DNA from 3 places in the Lentzea sp. CA-135723 genome. Region 2 is predicted to be linked to each of the others. Evidence: riboswitches for the same ligand, from Rfam matches in the RefSeq annotation. Region 2 holds a riboswitch; each other region holds the start of a gene.
What was found. A riboswitch is a leader RNA that binds a small molecule or an ion and turns the genes downstream of it on or off. The one in region 2 is predicted to bind S-adenosylmethionine.
Positions count from the first base shown of each region.

Region 1 (3,264 bases), 2.5 Mb from region 2:
CAGGTCATTGTCCACTACAGGGACTACGCGAGGAACGGCGGCAGGGTTCGGCCGTCGTCCTCGGGCACCCAGCGGCCGTCCTGCTGGGTGTAGCTCCACCTCGGGCCTTCGGTGACCAGCACGCGCAACGCGGCCACCAGCCGGTCGACGTGCTCGGCCGTGGTGCCGAGGCCGATCGACGCCCGCACGGCGCGTTCCTCGTGCGAGCCGACCTGCTTGACCAGGCGGCCCACGATCACGTGCGCGCAGAACGCTCCGTCCCGCACGCCGATGCCGTACTCGGCGGACAGCGCGGCGGCGAGGAAGCCCGCGTCGAAGCCGGAGACCGTGAAGCTCACGACCCCGACCTTGTCCGCGTCGCCGAGGATCTTCAGCTCGCGGAAGCCGGGGATCGTGCGCAGGCCCTCGCGCAGGCGGGCGAGCAGCTCCTGCTCGTGCGCGACGGTCTGCTCCCAGTGCCGCGACAGGATCTCGCAGGCCGCGGCCAGGGCGTGCACGCCGACGACGTTCGGGCTGCCGGCCTCGTGCCGCTCGGGCACCGCGGACCAGGCCACGCCGAGGCGGTCGCCGTGGTCGGTCACCTTGGACGTGGCGCCGCCGCCGACCAGGTACGGCTGGGCCTGCTGGAGCCAGTCCGCGCGGCCGACCAGCACACCGGCGCCGAACGGGGCGTAGATCTTGTGGCCGGAGAACGCGATGTAGTCGACGTCCAGCTCACGCACGTCGATCGGGCGGTGCGGGGCGAGCTGGGCCGCGTCGAGCGCGATGCGCGCGCCGTGGCGGCGGGCGACCTTCGCGAGCTCGGCGACCGGCCACAGCTCCCCCGTGACGTTGGACGCCCCGGTGACGATCACGAGCCTCGGGCCGACCGGGGCGGCGGCAAGAGCCCGGTCCAGCGCGACAACTGCGGCGCCGGACGAAGACGGTGCAGGAACGCGCTGGACGTGCGGACCCCTCCAGGGGAGCAGCGCGGCGTGGTGCTCGCTGTCGAACAGGACGACGGCGGTGTTGCGGGGAACGCTGCGCGCCAACAGGTTCAGCGAGTCCGTGGTGTTGCGGGTGAACACGACGGCGTCGGACGAACGCGCCCCGACGAACCGGCGGATGCGGTCGCGGGCCTGCTCGTACACGCGGGTCGAGACCTGCGAGGCGAACCCGGCGCCGCGGTGCACGCTGGCGTACCAGGGCAGCAGCTCGTCGACGGCGTCGCGCACCTCCTGCAGACAGGGCGCCGAAGCCGCGTGGTCGAGGTTGGCGTAGGTGACGCGCTCTCCGGTGACCAGCGGAACGCGCAGGTCAGCGCCGACGACAGCCGGAACCGCAGTGGTGGTGCTGGGGGTGATCGCGAGCGTCATCGAGCTGCCTCCGAGGCCAGGGGCCTTCGTGTGGAGGCCCGCGCTTGACCGGCGCCCTGCGCGCCGGACCAGGTCCTCACCAAGGGCACCCCACCGCGGTTGGAGGGTTGCCGGCCAGCAAGCTTGGGCTTGACGCTGGCTCTCATGACCTGCCGACGACGTTAGCGGAGGGTGACCGCCGCGTCGACACCCCGATCACATCGTGAGAAGCCTCGGAGACCGACTAGTCGCCGGTCTCGCCCTTCCACCTGGCGTAGCGGCCGGCCCGGTCGACGGCACGTATGCGCCGCTCAGCGGCGTCGCGCGTCTCCTCGGTGGTGACGATGAGCAACTGGTCGTCGGTCTGCAGCCTGGTCGTCGGCTGTGGCGTGAAACTCTTCCCCGAGCGCACCACGAGGCTGACCGTGGCGCCGCTCGGCAGCCGCAGCTCGGACATGTAGACGCCGTGCAGCTTCGAGCCGCGCTGGATGTGCACCTGGAGCAGCTCCGCGCCGAGCTCGTCGAGCGGGGACGAGTCGACCTGGACCTCCAGCGCCTCCCCCGCCTTCACCAGGCCGAGCCGTCGCGCGAGGAACGGCAGCGTCGTGCCCTGCACGATCGTCAGCACGATGACCAGCAGGAACACCACGTCGACCAGTTGCCGCGCGCCTTCCACGCCCTGGATCAACGGGATCAGCGCGAACACGATCGGCACGGCACCTCTGAGCCCCGACCAGGAGAGGAACGCCTGTTCCCGCCACGGCACCTTGAACGGCAACGAGGCCAGCACCACCGACAGCGGCCGCGCCACGAACGTCAGCACCACGCCCGCGACCAGCGCGGGGAACAGCACGTCGAGCAGCCGTTGCGGGGAGGCGTAGAGGCCGAGGAGCACGAAGAGGCCGATCTGGGCGAGCCAGCCGAGGCCTTCGGCGAACGAGAGGGTGTCGGCGCGGTGCGGCAGGCGGGCGTTGCCGAGGACCAGCGCGGCGACGTACGTGGCGAGGAAGCCGGAGGCGTGCACGAGGTCGCCCGCCGTGTAGGCCAGCACGCACACCGCCACCGTGGCGAGCGGGTACAGACCGGTGGACGGCAGCGCCGCGCGTCTCAGCCCCGCGCCGCCGAGGAACCCGAGTGCGACGCCGATCACCGCGCCCGCGCCCAGTTCGTAGAGCACCAGCAGCGGAGCGGTCCAGGAGATCTGGTCCGACGAGGCCAGCAGCACGACGGCGATGTAGACGGGCGCGTCGTTGAGACCGGACTCCAGCTCGAGCGCGCCAGTCAGCCGTGCCCCAACGCCTAACGAGCGCAGCACGCTGAAGACGGCGGCCGCGTCCGTGGACGACAGCACAGCGCCCCACAGCAACGCCATCCGCCAGTCGAGGCCCAGCAGGAAGTGCAGCGCCGTCCCGGTCACCGCGACGCTGACCGCGACGGCCACTGTGGACAGTGCGACGCCGAGCCACAGCGACGACCTGACGGCGTTCCACCGGGTCGTGATGCCGCCCTCGGTCAGGATCAGCACGAGGGCCGCGATGCCGAGCGACTGGGTGAGGTCGGCGTCGTCGAACTTGATGCCCGCGACGGACTCGCCGAGCAGCACGCCGATGCCGAGGTAGAGCAGGAGCGAGGGCAGCCCGAGCCGCGTCGACACGCGCACCGCGATCACCGAGATCAGCAGCACGGCGGCGCCGATGCCCAGAACGACCGTGACGTCACCCACCTGGACCATTCTGGTTGATCACCCTCGATTCCGACGAACCGGACGCGTTAACAACTCCCACCGTTCGCCCCTAGCGAGTCCATGCGCGGCGGAGCATGTTGATCAGTGGCTCAATCCCTACCCTGCACGGAGTTGAACCATGAGGATCCTGATCGCGCTGGCGGCCGCCTTGATGGTGACCGGAACCACGGCGGCGCAGGCGGCGGC
Region 1 is NZ_JBNJMK010000001.1:7,595,222-7,598,485, reverse strand. It holds gene ACQEU1_RS35655 (aminotransferase class V-fold PLP-dependent enzyme) at 24-1,355, opposite strand; SAM riboswitch class IV at 1,391-1,505, opposite strand; gene ACQEU1_RS35650 (potassium/proton antiporter) at 1,579-3,066, opposite strand; gene ACQEU1_RS35645 (M28 family metallopeptidase) at 3,197-3,264, shown strand, end outside.
Region 1: linked by a shared signal. The riboswitch ahead of ACQEU1_RS35655 (aminotransferase class V-fold PLP-dependent enzyme) and the one ahead of ACQEU1_RS22975 (methionine ABC transporter ATP-binding protein) in region 2 are both predicted to bind S-adenosylmethionine.

Region 2 (3,264 bases):
GTGCACCTCGGACAGGATGTTCTGCACGAGCCTGCCGACGAATGGGATCGCTCCCACGGCCAGCGGCACGATGACCGCCGTGCTGCCGATGGAGCCGCCCACGATGAGCCGGGTGACCGACGTGAGCGCCACGAGCAGCACGATGAACGGCATCGAGCGGCCCAGGTCGGTGACGAAGCTGAGGATCCTGTGCACCGCGGCGTTCGGCCGCAGCCCACCCTTGGCGGTGAGCTGCAGCCAGACACCAACGGGAACGCCGAGCAGTGTTGCGATGACCGTGGAGACGCCGACCATGTACAGCGTTTCTCCGGTGGCCTCGACGAGATAAGCGATCACGTCGGACCAGGGTGTTGCAGACCTCACGCAGCTACTCCCTGCGGCCCCTTCAGGGACCTCTGCACAGCGCCGCCGGCCTCGCCGATCCACTCCAGCGCGGAGTCGGACCGCTCACCGTTCAGGCCGAGCCGGAAGCGCGCGACCGGCGTCTCGCCGAGGCGCGTCAGGCCACCGCCCACGATGTTGAGCTCGACCCCGAACCGGTGCGCGGCCTCGGGCAGCAGCGCGCCGACCGCGGCGAACCCGACGAGCACGACGTCCGCGACGCGGTCGTAGGCGTTCTCGTTGATCGGGTTGAGGTCCACGGCGGGCAGCAGCGAGCTGCTCGTGCGGCTGCCCGGGTTGTTGACCAGGTCGAGCACCTTGCCGTGTTCGACGACCTTGCCCTGCTCCAGCACGGCCACGTCGTCGCAGATCTTCCGGACCACGCCCATGTCGTGCGTGACGACGAGCACGGTCACACCGAGCTCAGCGCGCGCACGGTCGAGCACGGTCAGCACGGAGCCGGTCGTCTCGGGGTCGAGCGCGCTGGTGGGCTCGTCCGCGAGGAGAACGCTGGGGTTGGCGGCGAGGGCACGCGCCACGGCGATGCGCTGACGCTGCCCGCCGGACAGCTGGTCGGGGTACGCGGCGGCCTTGTCGGTGAGCCCGACGAGGTCCAGCAGCTCGCCGACGCGCGTCCGCCGCTGCGGTCCGGGCACGCCCGCGGACTCCAGCGGCAGCGCGATGTTGCCGGCCGCCGTCCGCTGGCGCAGGAGCGAATCCCCTTGCGGCACAACGCCGATCTGCCTGCGCGCGGCGCGGAGAGCACTGCCGTCGAGGCTGGTGATGTCGGTGCCGTCGACGCGGATCGCCCCGGAGTCGGGACGCTCCAGCAGCGCGACGCACCGGGCGAGCGTCGACTTGCCGGCGCCGCTCGGGCCGACGACACCGAGCACGGTGCCGGCCTCGACGTCGAGGGTCACGCCGTTGAGGGCGGAGACGCCCTGGAAGGACTTGGTGAGGTTTTCGACAGTGATCACTTCTGCTCCACGGCTGCGCGCGACGGCACACCGTCCGATGTGGACGTGCGCGGTCGAGGTGTGCTGCTCAGGGGTGCGCCACTCGCTGGGGAGTGCGCGTCAAAGGACTTTGAGAAGGCGCCTTAGACGAGGTGGCGACGACATGCAGAAGCGGTGCGACGGCACTGGTCGACAACTCGACGGCGCGTCAGCATTCGCACGGTACCCATGGTGCTCCTCCATCGGTCCTGGCGTTAGCACCTGCCCGCATCCAGCGGGTGGTTGCTGCGACGTCGTAGAGCCAGGTCTCTCAGTCGCTCCGGATGGCAAGTAGCAGTCAACCGGACGGACGTTCGGTTGCGCAAGCCAGAATCCGATTCGTTCGACAGATCACACTGTTGGCCGAAGGATCCCCGGCTTAGACCTCGGCGATCCGGATGAAGTCGATCACCGACAGCTGCTCGCCCCGCTGCTGCGGGTCGACACCGGCCTTGGCGAGGATCTCGTCGACGTTCGGCGACCACGCCTTCAGGGCCGATCGCAGCGTCTTGCGGCGCTGAGCGAAGGCCGCGTCGACGATCTGGAAGAGCTTCTTCCGGTCCACTGTGGATAGTAGATTTTCGTGCCTGCGGAAAGAAACCAGGCCCGAGTCGACGTTGGGGGCGGGCCAGAAGACGTTCTTGCCGATGCTGCCGGCCTTCCTGGCGTCGGCGTACCAGGCGAGCTTCACACTGGGGACGCCGTAGATCTTGTTGCCCGGCTTCGCGGCCATCCGGTCGGCCACCTCGGCCTGGACCATGACGAGACCCTTTTGGAGGCTGGGGAGTTCGGCCAGGAGGTGCAGCACGACGGGGACCGCGACGTTGTACGGCAGGTTGGCGACGATCGCGGTGGGTTGCGCCGGCAGGTCTTCTTGGGTGACTTTCAGCGCGTCCTTCAGGACCACGTGGAGTTTGGCGGCGTTCTCCGGGTCCAGTTCCTGGACGGTCTGCGGGAGCCTCTCGGCCAGGGGCGGGTCGATCTCCACCGCGATGACCTGTGCCGCGCTGGGAAGCAGGGCGAGGGTCAGGGAGCCCAGGCCCGGACCCACCTCCAGGACGACGTCGTCCTGGGCGAGGTCGGCGGCTGCGACGATCTTGCGGACCGTGTTGGGGTCGTGCACGAAGTTCTGGCCCAGTTTTTTGGTCGGGCGGATGTCCAGTTCCGCGGCTAGGCGGCGGACTTCGGCAGGTCCCAGCAGGCTCACCCGGGCATTCTCGCAGGTCGCGTTGCGTCGCCTCGGGGCGGTGGTTGCGTTGGGCGCAAAGACCTCGACGGGCGTGGTCGAGTCATCGCCGCTGGCGCGTCGATAGAGATTGGGGCTTGACTTCGGGGCCCTTGCGAGGCGCTTGTCGGACCGGAAAAGGCCGGGCTGAAAAGAGGCCCGGCCGAGCCACTAGTGGTAGCACCTCGCACCCAAAGTCAAGCCCTAATCTCTTCGCGTGCGTGGCTGAGTTGGGCGGCTACGTCACCGATACCGCTTGCACGGCGCGTCGAGGAAAGGACGCCTCGCCTTCGGCATTGCCTTGGGTCTTGGCCGAGCTCGGCTGCGCCATCGCGAAGCTTGCGCTCGGTCGGGCTCGCCTCCGGCTTCGCCAAGCCCTATAGCCATCCTCGACCCGTCTCGCCTTACCCCGTCTCGCCTTGCCCCGTCTCGCCTGAGACCGGGCTCGCCCGACGCCGTCTTGTCTGAGACACGTCCTGTCCGATGCCGTCTTGCCTCGCCGCTCGCTCAGCCGGACTGTCAGACCCGCTGAGTACGTTGGGTCGCGGGGACTCCAAACCCGAGGGGACCCCTGCGCCAGCCTGCCCGCTCGCCCGCCTGGCTCGGTCTCGCCGCGCGCTCCGCCTTGCCCCGCGCACCAGCTTCGCTTCCCGAACCCGTTTC
Region 2 is NZ_JBNJMK010000001.1:5,063,584-5,066,847, forward strand. It holds gene ACQEU1_RS22970 (methionine ABC transporter permease) at 1-336, opposite strand, end outside; gene ACQEU1_RS22975 (methionine ABC transporter ATP-binding protein) at 360-1,358, opposite strand; SAM riboswitch class I at 1,574-1,667, opposite strand; gene rsmA (16S rRNA (adenine(1518)-N(6)/adenine(1519)-N(6))-dimethyltransferase RsmA) at 1,756-2,577, opposite strand.

Region 3 (3,264 bases), 1.1 Mb from region 2:
GTGCTGCGCACCTTGCACACGGAGTCCATCACCACCATCTACCGGCTGACCGACGCCGCCCGCGAGTACGCGCGGCCGTTGGCGCTGGCCCTGCGGTCGGGCGCGGACCACCGGATCGTCGACCTCTGCGCCGGTTCCGGCGGCCCGGTGCCGTTGATCCAGCGGCGGCTGCACGCTGAGGGCGTCCACACCCAGGTCACGCTGACGGACCTCGTGCCGAACGTGCCCGCCTTCGAACGCGTGGCCTCGGTGAACCGGCGTCGCCTGCCCGACTCGTGCTGCACCGTCGACCACGTCTCGTCGTCCGTCGACGCCACGGACTGCCGCATCGAGGGCACGCGGACGATCTACGGCGCCTTCCACCACTTCCCGCCGCCGTTGGCCACGCGCATGCTGCAGAACGCCGTCGACACCCGGCAGCCCATCGTCGTCGTGGACACCAAACGGTCGTGGCTCTACGTGCTGGTCTTTCCGTTCTTCCTGACGCTGACCGTGTTGCTCGCGGCGCCGTTCCAGCGCAACCCGCTGCCGCGCTACCTGCTCCGGCTGGCGCTCACCTACGTCGTGCCGGTGCTGCCGTCCATGATGTTCTGGGACAGCGTCGTGTCGTTCCTGCGCATGTACGGGCGCGCGGAACTGCGGCGGATGGTCGACGGCCTGACCGGCACCGGCACGTTCGACTGGACGATCGGCGTCGAACGCGGCTTCACCGGCGCCCAGTACCTGATCGGCATCCCGCGCGAGAAGTGAGTGTCAGCGGCGGCTGTGGGCGGCCACGATCCGGAGCACGGCACGCTCCAGCGCGTAGTCGGCGTCGGCCGCCACGCCCTTCACGTCGGCGTTGAGTCCCGCGACCACCTGCATCGCGTCGGCGAGACCCGTCTGGTCCCAGCCGCGGGCCTGCGCCTGCGCCTTCTTGATCTTCCACGGCGGCATGCCGAGCGGGCCGGCGAGGCTGAACGGATCGGCCCGGCCCACCGCGGACACGCGCGCGACCGTGCGCACCGCGTCCGCCAGCGCGTCCGCGACCAGCACGTGCGGCACACCGAGCTGCATCGCCCAGCGCAACGCCTCCATCGCGCCCGCCCGGTCCCCCGTGACGGCCTTCTCCGCGACGGCGAACCCCGTCACCTCGGCCTTGCCCTGGTGGTAGCGGCGGATCTCCTCGACCGTCACCTTGCCGTCGGTGTCGGACACGAGCTGCGACGCGGCCGCGGCGAGCTCGCGCAGGTTCGTGCCCACGGCGTCGATGAGCGTGGCGACGGCCTCCGGGTCGATCTTGCCGCCCGCCCGCCGCACCTCGTTGCGCACGAACGCCTCGCGCTCGGCCGGCTTGGTGACCTTGGCGCACTCGATGACCGCGGCACCGGCCTTCTTCAGCTGTCCCGGCAGGTCCTTGGCGGCCTTGCTGCGACCACCGCCGGTGTGCACGACGACGAGCGTGATGCCGTCCGCGGGCGCCTTGACGTAGGAGAGCACCATGTCGGCGATCTCCTTGCTGATGTCCTGCCCGTTCAGCAGGACGATCACCCGCCCCTCCGCGAACAGCGACGGACTCACCAGTTCGGCCAGCTCGGGAGCCGTGAGATCAGTCACCTGGACGCGGGTCAGATCGGCGGTCGAGTCGACCTCGCGGGCAGCGTCCAAAGCCGCCCGAACAGCCCGTTCGACCAGCAACTCCTCTTCGCCGACGATGAGTTGCAGAGACTCCGGTGCGCTCACGCTCCGCATCCTCCCACGTCCCGGATCGTGGACGTTTGTGGCTCAGCAACGGACTGGTGCCGTAGCTTGGTGGCCACAACTGAACACCGCTCATCCAGAGGGGCAGAGGGAACGGCCCGAAGAAGCCCCGGCAACCGGCGTCAGCGCTGTGTGCACATACCTGTGGACGCATCTGAGCGCAGACGATCACGGTGCCAATTCCGACCCGTTCGATTTCGCGGGAAAGATGAGGAGATACCTCGCGATGACTGCTGTCACTGTGCCCACGAGCACCCAGTTCGACCTCGGCCCGGCCCGCGCGCTGCTGTGCCGTGAGTGTGGAAACGAAACCCCTCTCGCTCCTGAGTACGCCTGTCTCGAGTGTTTCGGGCCGCTGGAAGTGGCCTACGACTTCGGGAAGATCCGGCGCGAGGACATCGAGGCCGGCCCCAGGTCCATCTGGCGCTACCGCGGCCTCCTCCCCGTTCCGTCCACTGTGGAGCAGCACCCGAACACCGATCCCGGCGGCACCCGCCTGGTCGAGGCGCACAACCTCGCCAAGGCCCTGGGCGTCCGCAAGATCTGGGTGAAGGACGACACCGGCAACCCCACCCACTCCTTCAAGGACCGCGTCGTCGGCGTCGCGCTCGCCGCGGCCCGCGAACTCGGCTTCAAGGTGCTGGCCTGCCCGTCCACCGGCAACCTGGCGAACGCCGTCGCCGCGGCCGCCGCCCGGGCCGGCTGGAAGTCCGTGGTCCTCGTCCCCTCCAACCTCGAACGCGCCAAGATCCTCATGAGCGCGGTGTACGAGGGCGCCCTGATCGCCGTCGACGGCAACTACGACGACGTGAACCGCCTCGCCCAGGAGCTCGCCGCGGAGAACGAGGACTGGGCGTTCGTGAACGTCAACGTCCGCCCGTACTACGCGGAAGGCTCGAAGACGCTCGGCTACGAGGTCGCCGAACAGCTCGGCTGGCGCCTGCCCGACCAGATCGTCGTGCCGATCGCGTCCGGCTCGCAGCTCACCAAGGTCGACAAGGCGTTCCGCGAGCTCGGCCAGCTCGACCTGGTGGAAGCCTCGCCGTACAAGGTGTTCGGCGCGCAGGCCACCGGCTGCTCCCCGATCTCCGCCGCCTTCAAGGCGGGCCACGACGTCATCCGCCCGGTCCGCCCGGACACCATCGCCCGCTCGCTGGCGATCGGCGCCCCGGCCGACGGCCCGTACGTGCTCGACGCGGTGCGCCGCACCAACGGCGCCATCGAGGACGTCACCGACGAAGAGGTCGTCGAGGGCATCAAGCTGCTCGCCCGCACCGAGGGCATCTTCGCCGAGACCGCCGGCGGCGTGACCGTCGCGACGGCGAAGAAGCTGATCGAGACGGGCCAGCTCGACCCCGACGCCGAGACCGTGCTGCTCATCACCGGCGACGGCCTCAAGACCCTCGACGCCCTCGGCGACACGATCGGCCCGCGCGCGACGGTCCCGCCGTCGGCGGAAGCCGTCATCAACGCCCTGGGCTAGCCCGGCGCCTCACCTCCTCCCGGACGCCATCTCCCCGCTTC
Region 3 is NZ_JBNJMK010000001.1:3,997,892-4,001,155, forward strand. It holds gene ACQEU1_RS17760 (hypothetical protein) at 1-750, shown strand, start outside; gene holA (DNA polymerase III subunit delta) at 754-1,731, opposite strand; SAM riboswitch class I at 1,810-1,955, shown strand; gene thrC (threonine synthase) at 1,967-3,223, shown strand; gene ACQEU1_RS17775 (DNA internalization-related competence protein ComEC/Rec2) at 3,207-3,264, opposite strand, start outside.
Region 3: linked by a shared signal. The riboswitch ahead of thrC (threonine synthase) and the one ahead of ACQEU1_RS22975 (methionine ABC transporter ATP-binding protein) in region 2 are both predicted to bind S-adenosylmethionine.